Regions from separate parts of the Vibrio splendidus genome, predicted to be linked through region 3. Evidence: predicted binding sites of a transcription regulator. Region 3 holds the regulator's gene; each other region holds the start of a gene.
What was found. The regulator MetJ, encoded in region 3, represses methionine synthesis genes. The targets are predictions, from matches to a motif close to TTAGACNTNTANANGTCTAA.
Positions count from the first base shown of each region.

Region 1: the regulator MetJ is predicted to act here: its motif matches at 1,765-1,784, upstream of metK (methionine adenosyltransferase).
Region 2: the regulator MetJ is predicted to act here: its motif matches at 1,305-1,324, upstream of metA (homoserine O-acetyltransferase MetA).
Region 4: the regulator MetJ is predicted to act here: its motif matches at 2,162-2,181, upstream of metN (methionine ABC transporter ATP-binding protein MetN).

Region 1 is NZ_AP025508.1:3,359,422-3,362,592, reverse strand. Features, by position in the region: gene OCU90_RS14880 (DUF2189 domain-containing protein) at 1-130, opposite strand, end outside; gene metK (methionine adenosyltransferase) at 499-1,653, opposite strand; gene tkt (transketolase) at 2,031-3,171, shown strand, end outside.
Region 2 is NZ_AP025508.1:1,757,647-1,760,817, forward strand. Features, by position in the region: gene pilW (type IV pilus biogenesis/stability protein PilW) at 1-170, opposite strand, end outside; gene metA (homoserine O-acetyltransferase MetA) at 340-1,281, opposite strand; gene OCU90_RS07845 (ATP-binding protein) at 1,555-1,923, shown strand; gene OCU90_RS07850 (DUF3859 domain-containing protein) at 1,994-2,416, shown strand; gene OCU90_RS07855 (M20/M25/M40 family metallo-hydrolase) at 2,572-3,171, opposite strand, start outside.
Region 3 is NZ_AP025508.1:3,588,511-3,591,681, forward strand. Features, by position in the region: gene OCU90_RS16135 (O-succinylhomoserine (thiol)-lyase) at 1-1,121, opposite strand, end outside; gene metJ (met regulon transcriptional regulator MetJ) at 1,330-1,650, shown strand; gene OCU90_RS16145 (malic enzyme-like NAD(P)-binding protein) at 1,898-3,171, opposite strand, start outside.
Region 4 is NZ_AP025508.1:3,050,965-3,054,135, reverse strand. Features, by position in the region: gene OCU90_RS13550 (MetQ/NlpA family lipoprotein) at 1-276, opposite strand, end outside; gene OCU90_RS13545 (methionine ABC transporter permease) at 358-1,041, opposite strand; gene metN (methionine ABC transporter ATP-binding protein MetN) at 1,031-2,065, opposite strand; gene gmhB (D-glycero-beta-D-manno-heptose 1,7-bisphosphate 7-phosphatase) at 2,306-2,857, shown strand; gene OCU90_RS13530 (MliC family protein) at 2,976-3,171, shown strand, end outside.

The sequences.
Region 1 (3,171 bases), 230 kb from region 3:
GTGCAAGCGATAACCAGTGGAATGGGGCTGATATGCTTACTTGGTTACAAGGAATAGTGCGAGCGTAATCCTGATCGCTGACCTTGTGTTTCTTATCGTTTAGTTCGGATGGGTGCACGGTACGAGGCATAGATCCCCCTAGTTAAATAACGTCCTAGTTATAATTCCACAAGGCTCAGAGATGTCGCTTACGAGAGCGTTATGGTGTTGAGCTAAACTGCTCTTTGTCATCCCAGTTATTGTTCTTGCGTACATTTAACGAGCGTTATCAGATTGAATTAATTTAAGTTAAATGTGAGCTTGATCGCCTAGGAGTTACCTTAACTATTGTCAGTAGTGCTAGAAAACACAAATTATCAGCGAATTTTTATACTAAGTGGTTAACGGTAAAGAAGACTTGGACTGGGTGTTCTAGCAGGGAAATGTTTGGTAAGTACATAAAAATAAAGCCCTTACTAAGAAGTAAGGGCTTTAAAGAAACAAATCGCAGTGGCTAAATTATTTTAGGCCAGCGAAGTCCGCAAGGATTGCTGCTTTGTCCGTCGCTTCCCAAGGGAACTCTTCACGACCGAAGTGGCCGTATGCTGCCGTCTTTTTGTAGATAGGCTGAAGAAGGTTCAGCATTTCTTGAAGACCGTATGGACGTAGGTCGAAGTTTTGACGAACAGCTTCAATGATGATCTCGTGAGCTACTTTTTCAGTACCAAACGTCTCAACCATGATAGATGTTGGATCTGCAACACCGATAGCGTAAGACAATTGAATCTCACAACGGTCAGCCATACCAGCAGCAACGATGTTTTTCGCAACGTAACGCGCTGCGTAAGCTGCAGAACGGTCAACTTTTGATGGATCTTTACCAGAGAATGCACCGCCACCGTGACGAGCTGCGCCGCCGTAGGTATCAACGATGATCTTACGACCTGTTAGACCACAGTCACCCATTGGGCCACCGATTACGAAACGGCCTGTTGGGTTAATGAAGAAGTTAGTGTCTTTGTTGATCCACTCAGCAGGAAGTACTGGCTTGATGATCTCTTCCATTACCGCTTCACGTAGGTCAGGTGTTGTTACTGAATCACAGTGTTGAGTTGAAAGAACAACTGCGTCGATACCAACAATCTTACCTTGGTCGTATTGGAACGTAACTTGAGATTTCGCATCTGGGCGAAGGAAATCAAGCTTGCCGCTCTTACGTACTTCAGCTTGCTTCTTAACAAGAAGGTGAGAGTAAGTAATTGGAGCTGGCATTAGGATTGGTGTTTCGTTAGTCGCGTAACCAAACATGATGCCTTGGTCGCCTGCGCCTTGATCTTTAGGATCGGCTTTATCAACACCTTGGTTGATGTCTGGAGACTGCTTACCAATTGTGTTTAGTACTGCACAAGAGTCTGCGTCAAAGCCCATATCAGAATGAACGTAACCAATTTCACGAACTGTTTCACGAGTGATTTCTTCGATATCAACCCATGCAGACGTTGTTACTTCACCGCCAACCATAACCATGCCGGTTTTTACGTAAGTCTCACAAGCAACACGTGCTTTTGGATCTTGTTCCAAGATGGCATCAAGAACAGCATCAGAGATTTGGTCTGCAATTTTATCTGGATGGCCTTCTGAAACAGATTCAGAAGTGAATAGGTGCTTAGCCATGAGAGCTCCACTTTTAGTTTAGTTTTTAGTTGCAAATAGTTAAATGCAAATAATTTCAGGCGTCGCAAGCTAGGAAGCGCCGCCATTAAATACAGTATATTTTGTAGGTGTTTCTACATCTAGACGGCTATTCTAAATTCCAGCGGTCGAATTACAAGCTCTTTTTTATGATATGTCATAACTAAACGTTTGCGTATCGGTCGAGATAAGGCATTGCTAAGTGATGTAAATGTTCGAAAATTGCGAAAAATGACCGTTAAAATGCCAGTAAAACGTTTGCAGTCGCTAAAGTCGTTTGAGAGAATACCCGCGCTAATAAAAATGAAAATTTTAGCATCAATCTCTTTTTTAAATCGCTTATGTACTCAGGAGCAGACATGCCTTCTCGTAAAGATCTAGCCAATGCAATTCGCGCACTTAGCATGGATGGCGTTCAACAAGCAAATTCAGGCCACCCTGGCGCACCAATGGGTATGGCTGACATCGCTGAAGTTCTTTGGCGTGGTCACTTGAACCACAACCCAGCAAACCCAGAGTGGGCTGACCGCGACCGTTTTATTCTGTCTAACGGCCATGGTTCAATGTTGATTTACTCTCTGCTTCATCTTGCAGGTTACGAGCTTTCAATTGAAGACCTTAAGAACTTCCGTCAACTGCACTCTAAGACTCCTGGTCACCCTGAGTACGGTTACGCTCCTGGCATCGAAACAACGACTGGTCCTCTAGGTCAAGGCATCACTAACGCTGTTGGTATGGCGATGGCTGAGAAAGCATTGGCTGCACAGTTCAACAAAGAAGGCCACGACATCGTAGACCACTTCACTTATGCATTTATGGGTGATGGTTGTCTGATGGAAGGTATTTCTCACGAAGCATGTTCTCTAGCAGGTACGTTAGGTCTTGGTAAGTTGGTTGCTTTCTGGGATGACAACGGTATTTCTATCGATGGCGAAGTTGAAGGTTGGTTCTCTGACGATACACCTAAGCGTTTTGAAGCTTACGGCTGGCACGTAATCCCAGCCGTTGATGGTCACGATGCTGACGCTATCAATGCTGCTATTGAAGCGGCTAAAGCGGATCCTCGTCCAACACTTATCTGTACTAAAACTATCATCGGTTTTGGTTCTCCAAACAAAGCGGGTACGCACGACTGTCACGGTGCTCCACTAGGCGCTGATGAAATCACGGCAACTAAAGCGGCACTTGGTTGGGAACACGGTCCTTTCGAGATTCCAGCTGATATCGCAGCTGAGTGGAATGCGAAAGAAGCGGGCGCAGCGAAAGAAGCAGCGTGGAATGCTAAATTTGACGCATACGCAGCGGCTCACCCAGAGTTAGCAGCAGAATTCAAACGTCGTACAAACGGCGAACTACCAGCTGAGTGGGAAGAGAAAGCAAACGCAATCATTGCTGACCTTCAAGCTAACCCAGCTAACATCGCTTCACGTAAAGCGTCTCAAAATGCTCTAGAAGCGTTCGGTGCTATGCTACCTGAATTCATGGGCGGCTCTGCTGACC
Region 2 (3,171 bases), 1.8 Mb from region 3:
AATTCAATACGAGATTCAGACATCGCAATAGGGTCACTTTCAATCTTTGGCGGTCCTTCAGTGACAGAAACGCAACCGACCAACGAAAGAGAGGCGAGTAGTATCAGACTCGATAGCGAAAGGGGGCGGGATAATGAAATAGGTTTAGATAATAACGGCTTGGCGGGCATGTGAAGCTCCTTATGAACACCAACCCATCATATGAAATCAAACCCATTGAAGTGGTAAATCTATTATGGAATGCGACTCAAACACCATAAAAAAACCGCGTCCAATTTGGCGTTTTATCAACAACCTACTGAACACGGTTTTATGTGTTTGTGAATCGGAAGAAACAACTTAATCGTCTTTGGTAAAGTTGTCTTCGCTGAAGTGATCCAAATCGTAAGGCGTTTGTTGGTAAACGCAGTAGTTCAACCAGTTCGAGAATAACAAGTGCCCATGACTACGCCAACTTGCGACAGGCTTATTATCTGGATTGTTGTTCGGGTAGTAGTTGATTGGAATCACGGGTTCCATGCCTTCGCCTAAATCACGAACGTACTCACCGTGTAATGTATGCGCATCGTATTCAGGGTGACCCGTTACAAACACGTTTCGCTTATCTTTGGTCGCCGCCAGATATACGCCAGCCACATCAGAAGTCGCAAGAACATCAAGGTCGGTATGCTCGGCTAAGTATTCCTGAGAGAAATCTGCGTAGCGAGAATGCGGTGCTAAGAAGGTATCGTCAAAGCCACGCAGAAGCGGGTGGTAAGGGTGATGAATCTCGTGATTATAAACACCAGAAAGCTTCTCTTTACGAGTGCGCTTTGGCAAATCATACAGTAATTTCAAACCCGCCTGAGCCGCCCAACACACATACAAGGTTGAGGTCACGTGCTTGTTTGCCCATTCCATGATGGTTTTTAAGTGATCCCAGTAGATAACATCTTCAAATTGAACCAAGCCAAGCGGTGCACCAGTAATGATCAATCCATCAAAGTTTCTCCCTTTGACCATTTCAAATTGGCGGTAGAAGTTATCAAGGTGTTCAGTCGGTGTGTTTTTGCTTGGTCGGTCATCAATGCGCAGCAGCTCTACATCCACTTGCAATGGGCTGTTCGATAGTAGGCGTAAGAATTGAGTTTCAGTTTCAATCTTCTTCGGCATTAGGTTGAGGATCAAGACTCGAAGTGGACGAATTTCCTGTGTCGATGCTCTTGATAACGGCATCACGAAGATGTTTTCTTCACGAAGAACATCAGATGCTGGCAATTGGTCTGGAATGCGAATAGGCAAAGCTTTCTCCCTAAGCTAGATATGTAGACGTCTATACATCTAAATCTATAGTAGTTTGATACGCTTGTCGATATCCAAAATGGATAGATGTAAATTATTTGTGTTTTCTATCAGAAGCCATCTACCGGCTTCGAGGAAGTTTTATAATGTTTGACGACTACCCAAGTAAGGCATAAGTACTTGGTTCTCTTATGTAGAACTAGGCAGTTATCAGAGCAAGCGGTTAGCATTTACGATAAACTCATGTTTTCGAATTAGCCTGTAAAGTGACAGATGAAGTTAATACTTATTCGAGGGTTGCCCGGTTCTGGCAAGTCAACAAAAGCAAAAACCTACGATGCATTGCATGTTGAAGCCGATATGTATTACGTGAATGAGCAAGGTGAGTACCATTTTGACCCTAGGCAGCTACAGCAAGCTCATGAGTGGTGTCAAAACACGGCGGAAAACGGCTTGAAGCAAGGGGTAGATGTTGTTGTTTCGAATACCTTTATTAAGCATTGGGAAATGAAGGCTTACCGTCAACTTGCAAGAAAATACAAAGCAGAATTGATCATCGAGGTATGCCGAGAGCAATATGGCAGTATTCACGACATCGAACCGTCTGTGATTAAGCGCATGGCGAAAGACTGGCAAGAATAGCGTCGTGCTTATCCAGCTTGGCTGAATGGCAAATAGAATTTAATAGAATAACTCCAAGGTAAAGATTGAAATGGCAAAGCGCTCAGTTGTGGTCGACATGACTTCTTATGGTATCTATTCCACTTGGGATTCCAAATCTAAAGATCTACCAAAAATCCAAGAGTTCACCACCATTGTTGATGCTGAAATCGACGTAGAGTTTGGCTATATCTTGAATATCAAGAAAGCCAAAGGTGAAAAGATCCGCTACTGCATTTATCACCCGGATATCACCACAGACAAGGGCGAAGTGCTCGAACCGTTCGATGGTGAAGAGCATGTCGGTAACAACGACTGGGATTTCTATTTAGGTGACACTATTTGGGCCCCGGTCTCGAACAAGCTAGGCAAGTGGCGCATGACCGTGGAGTTAAAAGGCAACATCATTGCTGATAAGACATTCGACCTTGTTGCAAAAGATGAAGGCCAATTCTGGAAGCGTAGGGGTTTTTAAGCTTAATCTTCTAGCTAAACTCAGACTACAAAAAAGCCGAGTCACGGATCATTCGTGAACTCGGCTTTTTGACATTAACTAGATGGCATTTTCTATCTCATTAACGAGTAAGGTTGTCTAGTTAACAAATAAGACTGGCTAGTTAACCAGTAAGATTATTGAGTCACGTAAGCCACAACAAACTCAGTGATAGCGACCATATCTTTCACTGCAATGTACTCTTCAGTGGTGTGAACTTTCGCCATACCAGTCGAAAGGTTAACCGTTGTTAGACCTTTCGCGTTGAAGTTGTTCGCATCGCTACCGCCGCCAGTGCGTTTAGTGTTTGCTGTTACGCCAAGCTTCTCAAACGCTGATTTGATAGAAAGAATGTGCGGGTGATCATCTGCAATAACGAATGCATCGTAAGCACGAGTCGATTCGATTTCTACTTCAGCGCCGAACTGTTTTGCACTCTCTTGGAATGTTGAGATCATGTGCTCAACTTGAGCCGTTAGCTTTTCGCCGTTAAGAGAACGCGCTTCAGCCACGACTTTAAGCTCTGGCATTACGATGTTGGTCGCTTGACCACCCTCAACAATACCAACGTTTGCTGTCGTTTCTTCATCGATGCGAAGTAGGTTCATCTTAGTGATAGCGTCTGCAGCAACTTGAATTGCGCTGATGCCTTCTTCTGGCGCTAAACCAGCGTGAGCAGGGCGGCCTTTGATCTTAGCAACAATTTTCTGCTGACCCGGAGCTGCGTTTACGATGGT
Region 3 (3,171 bases):
ATTAGGTCTTCCGCGTCTTCAAGGCCAACAGAAAGGCGCAGTAATTGTTGAGAAACACCCGCTTCTGCCAATGCTTCTTCGCCCATCGCACGGTGAGTCATCGACGCAGGGTGACAAATCAGGCTTTCAACCCCACCCAGTGATTCAGCCAAAGAAAATAGCTCTAACTTATCTACAAAATATTTAAGTGCTTCAAAAGAGCCCGCAAACTCAAAGCTCAACATGGAACCAAAGCCCAACTGCTGTTTCTTCGCGATCTCGTGACCCGGGTGTTCAGGAAGGCTTGGGTGGTAAATAGTGCCCACCAGATCTTGTTGTTGCAGAGCCGTCAGAATTTCACGTGAACTCTCTTCGTGAACACGCATACGCGCACCTAGCGTACGAATACCACGTAGAGTCATGTAACTATCAAATGGTGTGCCGGTCGCACCAATACAGTTGCCCCACCATGCAAGCTCTTCAGCGTGCTCTTCAGTTTTCGTCACGACAACGCCACCAATAACATCTGAGTGTCCGTTGATGTATTTGGTGGTTGAGTGGATAACAAAATCAGCACCCAACTCTAAAGGCTTTTGGAACACAGGCGTCAAAAATGTGTTATCGACAGCAACCAGAGCACCAACCTCTTTCGCTTTACGGCAAGTCTCTGCAATATCAACCACACGAACCAACGGGTTCGATGGCGTTTCTATTAAGATCAACTTTGGCTTGAGCGCGATCGCCGCATCCAACGCTGCTTGATCCGATTGATCAACGAACAAAACTTTAAAGTCACCTTTTAATGAGCGGGTATTAAACAGGCGGTAAGTGCCGCCGTAGCAGTCGTGTGGTGCGATAATAAGATCATCACCGCCTAAGAAAGCGGATACCCACAAGTTAAGTGCCGAAGTGCCACAGTTAGTCACCACTGCACCTTTGCCAGACTCAAGCTCAAACAATGCCGTTTCTAATAAACCACGATTTGGGTTACCAGAACGGGTGTAATCGTACTTTGGCACTTCACCAAAAGCGGGAAACCCATAGTTAGTCGAAAGATAAATAGGTGGGACAACGGCATGGTGTTGCGTGTCTGACTCGATACCAGTACGTACTGCGATTGTTGCTGGCTTCCGGCTGCTCATAGGTGCTTCCTTACAAGTTTTGCGTCTGAGAATCACAGCGGCTTGTCGGCATTCTGCGGCTGTGTTAGATATATGTTATTCACTTTACTTTCATAAATGTGAGACGTCAACACTTCTGGACGTCTATATGTCTTTGCTTATGGCAGTAAATCCCGCTAAAATCACCACTATTAATTTATTCTAACAACTAAAGTGATGAAGGTACGCAATGGCCGACTGGAATGGTGAATACATAAGCCCATATGCTGAGCATGGAAAGAAAAGCGAACAAGTAAAAAAAATTACAGTTTCTATCCCTCTAAAAGTGTTAAAGGTTCTTACTGACGAGCGCACTCGCCGCCAGATTAATAACCTACGCCATGCAACAAACAGTGAGCTACTGTGCGAAGCCTTTCTACATGCGTACACAGGCCAACCACTGCCAACGGATGAAGATCTCCGTAAAGACCGTCCAGACGACATCCCGACTGAAGTGAAAAAGCTGATGACAGAGATGGGTATCGAATTCGAAGCGTTTGACGAAGAATAAAAACAACTCAGTCACTGCCTTCAATATTGATTCGCTATAACTGAACCTTATTTGTCACATCACCCACTACGTTATCGGTAGCTGCTCTGTGAATGATAGACATAAAAAAACCGACTCCTATGAGTCGGTTTTTTATTATTCTTTTTCGCTCAATAGAGCAACAGCTTTTAAGCTATTGAGCTATTGAGCTATTAAATTATTAAATTATTAAATTATTAAATTATTAAATTATTAAATTATTAAAGCATTAAGCCATATAGTTAGCAGGCATCTCAATACGAGCTACGCCAGATTCAACGGCCGCTACTGCAACCGCTTTTGCTACGCGAGGAAGTAGACGTGGATCCATTGGCTTAGGAATGATGTAGCCTTTACCAAACTCCAGTGCAGTCTCACCTGCAGCAGCGAGTACTTCAGCCGGAACTTCTTCTTTCGCTAGTTCACGAATCGCTTTAACCGCAGCCAGCTTCATCTCATCATTGATTTCGCTCGCACGCACATCAAGCGCACCACGGAAAATGAATGGGAAACAAAGTACGTTGTTTACTTGGTTCGGGTAATCGCTACGGCCTGTACCCATGATAAGGTCAGAACGAACTTCATGAGCAAGCTCTGGCTTGATCTCTGGATCTGGGTTTGAACATGCAAACACAACAGGCTTATCAGCCATCAGCGTGAGTGCTTTAGCTGGTAGCAGGTTAGGACCCGATACGCCCAAGAACAGGTCAGCGCCTTCAATAACATCTTCAAGCGTGCGCTTGTCCGTGTTATTTGCGAATAGCGCTTTGTATTCATTCAAGTCTTCACGACGAGTGTGGATTACACCTTTACGGTCAAGCATGTAGATCTTCTCACGCTGAGCGCCACACTTAATCAGCAGTTCCATACAAGCAACCGCCGCTGCGCCAGCACCCAAGCAAACGATCTTACACTCTTCAAGCTTCTTACCTTGAAGCTCAATCGCGTTCAGCATACCTGCAGCCGTTACAATCGCTGTACCGTGTTGGTCATCGTGGAAAACAGGGACATCACAACGCTCAATCAGGCGACGCTCAATCTCAAAACAGTCAGGTGCTTTGATGTCTTCTAGGTTAATACCACCGAATGTATCTGCGATATTCGCAACCGTATCAATGAACTCATCGATTGTGCGGTGTTTTACTTCAATATCGATAGAATCTAAACCAGCAAAACGCTTAAACAGTAGCGCTTTACCTTCCATAACAGGTTTAGAAGCAATAGGGCCAAGGTTACCTAGGCCAAGAATCGCTGTACCGTTAGAGATAACTGCAACCATGTTGCCTTTACCTGTGTACTTATAAACGTTATCAACGTTCTGTGCGATCTCGCGAACAGGCTCAGCCACGCCTGGGCTGTATGCAAGTGCTAGGTCTTCTGCAGAGTTTGCAGGCTTCGTCAGTTCTACGGCAATTTTGCCTGGAATTGGGAACTCATGGTAATCAAGAGCTTGCTGACGGAATTGTTCTTGAGGCGATAACGCTTGAGAGGATTGATCTTGGC
Region 4 (3,171 bases), 540 kb from region 3:
TAAGTACGGTGCGTGTTGGAATGCATTGATATCGATCGAACCGTCATCTAGCGCTGCGTTAGGTGTTACGTAATCTGTGAAAGTCACTAACTCAACATCTAGGCCGTACTGCTCTTTTGCTACTTTAGCTGCTACTTCTGCAACTTGTGCTTCAGCACCTGCCATTACGCCAACTTTGATTTTAGAAGTATCCACTTCTTTCTCGCCACAACCTGCTAGTACTAGCGCTGAAGCTGCCGCTGCGATAGTCAGTAAACCTTTAAGGCTAAATTTCATAATAATCTCCTTTTAATAAATCTATTTAATTTGGTTCAGACGACTCTTGTCTTAGATAGTTTGCGTTTTAACGCTGAGTCTTTATCTGTGGTCAACGCGGCGAACCAATGAATCACCGATTGATTGAATAATTTGTACAAGCACAATCAACATTACTACTGTCACAGCCATGATGGTCACATCGTAGCGGTGGAATCCGTAACGAATCGCGACATCTCCTAGGCCACCGCCGCCTACAGTTCCGGCCATTGCTGAGTAGCTCACCAGAGTCACTAACGTAATCGTTACTGAGTTGATGATAGTCGGAAGTGCTTCAGGAAGTAGAACCTTATTGATGATTTGTGTTGGTGTTGCGCCCATTGATTGAGCGGCTTCTACTAGACCTGTTGGTACTTCAAGTAGCGCACTTTCGATAAGTCGAGCCACGAATGGGATAGCGCCAATTGTTAGTGGAACAATCGCTGCTGTTGTACCGATGAAGGTACCAATCAACATCTTAGTCAGTGGGATGATTGCAACCATCAGTACTAAGAAGGGCACTGAACGGCCTACGTTGACAACCGCACCAAGAATTTTGTTTAGCTTGGTGTTCTCTAACAGACCACCTTTTTTAGTCGTGTGTAGAATCACGCCTAATGGGATACCGACAGCGAAACCAACGATGCCTGCAACAGCAACCATGTAAAGAGTTTCGCCTGTTGCGCCTAATAGAAGGTTACTGTTAAGGCTGATCCAGTCAGCAATCTCGTTGAAACTAAAGGACATAGCCAAGCACCTCTACTTTTACATTGTTGTCGCGTAGGAATTGGATAGCAGCATTATCGTCTGCTTCATTACCGAACAATTCAGCAACCATCATGCCGAACTTCACGCCGCCGGCGTAATCAAGGTCTGAGCTTAAGATGCTAACGCCGATGTTGAATTTGCGTGCGATTTGCGTCATTAACGGAGCATCGACCGTTGCGCCAGTAAACTCAAGGCGTACCAGTGGATAGCTGCTGTTTACGCGAGTATCTTGCAAACGTGCTTGGTAATCTTCAGGAATCGTTAGATCGAGCGTTGAACGAATGAACTGATGTGCCAGCTCTGTTTTAGGGTGTGCGAATATTTCACCCACAGTGCCTTTCTCTACTAGCTCACCATCACCAATGATCGCGACTTCGTGACAGATGCTTTTAACCACATCCATTTCATGAGTAATCAGTAGGATAGTGATACTCAACTTACGGTTGATTTCACGTAGCAGCTCAAGAATAGATTGAGTCGTTGCTGGATCCAGCGCACTGGTCGCTTCATCACATAGCAGTACTTTTGGGTCTGACGCTAGCGCACGAGCAATCGCGACACGCTGCTTTTGACCACCACTTAAGTTCGCAGGGTAGGTATCACGCTTATCCGATAGACCAACAAGCTCAAGTAGTTCACTCACTTTCGCTTCAATCGCAGCTTTATCTCTACCAGCAAGCTCTAAAGGCAGTGCTACGTTGTTAAATACAGTACGAGAAGATAGCAGATTGAAGTGTTGGAAGATCATGCCGATGTTACGGCGAGCTTCGCTGAGTTCTGATTTGCTGAGTTTTGTCAGGTCAATACCGTCAACAATCACTTCACCTGAGGTCGGGGCTTCCAACATATTTACACAACGGATCAGGGTACTTTTGCCTGCACCTGAAGAGCCGATAACTCCAAAGATTTGACCTTGAGGTATGTGAAGGTTGATATCGATTAAGGCATTGATTTCTTTAGTGCCTTGATAAAAAACCTTGTTGACTTGATTCACTTTAATCATAGAGAAACCCGTGCAGGTGGAACAGAATAATATGTCGATAGCTCGCTCGATTTACAGACGATGCTATGGTGTTCTATGATCTAAGTCAATAGATATTTTTACGTCTAGACGGCTAAACGTCGATTGTGTTGCTAAGGTAGAAACAAACCGTTAACGAACGCAAAACTAAATAGATAGTGATGAAGCAAATAAAGCGTGTAATAATTAATGATTAATAGAGAGTTGATAGAGAACTGAATTTTGTCTAAACCGGCTGTTTTTTTAGATCGTGATGGTGTGATTAACGTTGATCATGGCTACGTACATGATGAGCATGACTTTGAATACATCGATGGTGTGTTTGAAGCGGCAAAAGCGTTTAAAGATATGGGCTATTTATTGGTACTTGTGACCAACCAATCTGGTATTGCTCGTGGCAAGTTTAGCGAAGATCGTTTTCTTTCTTTGACGCAGTGGATGGATTGGAACTTTGTCGATAATGGCGTTGAGTTAGATGGTATCTATTACTGTCCTCATCACCCTGAACACGGCATTGGCGACTACAAGCAAGATTGTGAATGTCGTAAGCCTAAACCTGGTATGTTCATTTCTGCGCGTGACTTTCTCAAAATTGATATGGCTAACTCTGTCATGATTGGCGATAAAGCTGAAGACATGATGGCCGCAGAAGCCGCTGGTGTTGGTACCAGAGTATTGGTGAGAACCGGTAAACCCGTGACTGAAAAGGGTGAGGCACTTGCCAATGTAGTGCTAGATAGCATTAAAGATGTACCAGCTTTCCTGAAAGGCTGATACATTTTCCTACCGTTAACAGGCTTACTTATTACGTGGGTTCTAACCAGTCAACTGGGGTGCTAACCCATAAATAAGATATCAGCGCCGTTAACTATATAAAGATGAGGAACGCAGTATGAAAGCATTGTTGGCAGCATCTCTATGTACGGTAGCGTTAGTCGGGTGTTCTAAATCCGCGGCGCTTGATGGTGCAGTCTCGGATGATCAATTCGTGACTTATCAATGTGAGTCTGACGCTTCATTTAAGGTCGCTTACCTTGGTAATGAAAAAGCGGTATTACGTTTGCCAGAGAATGAATATCGCCTAACTC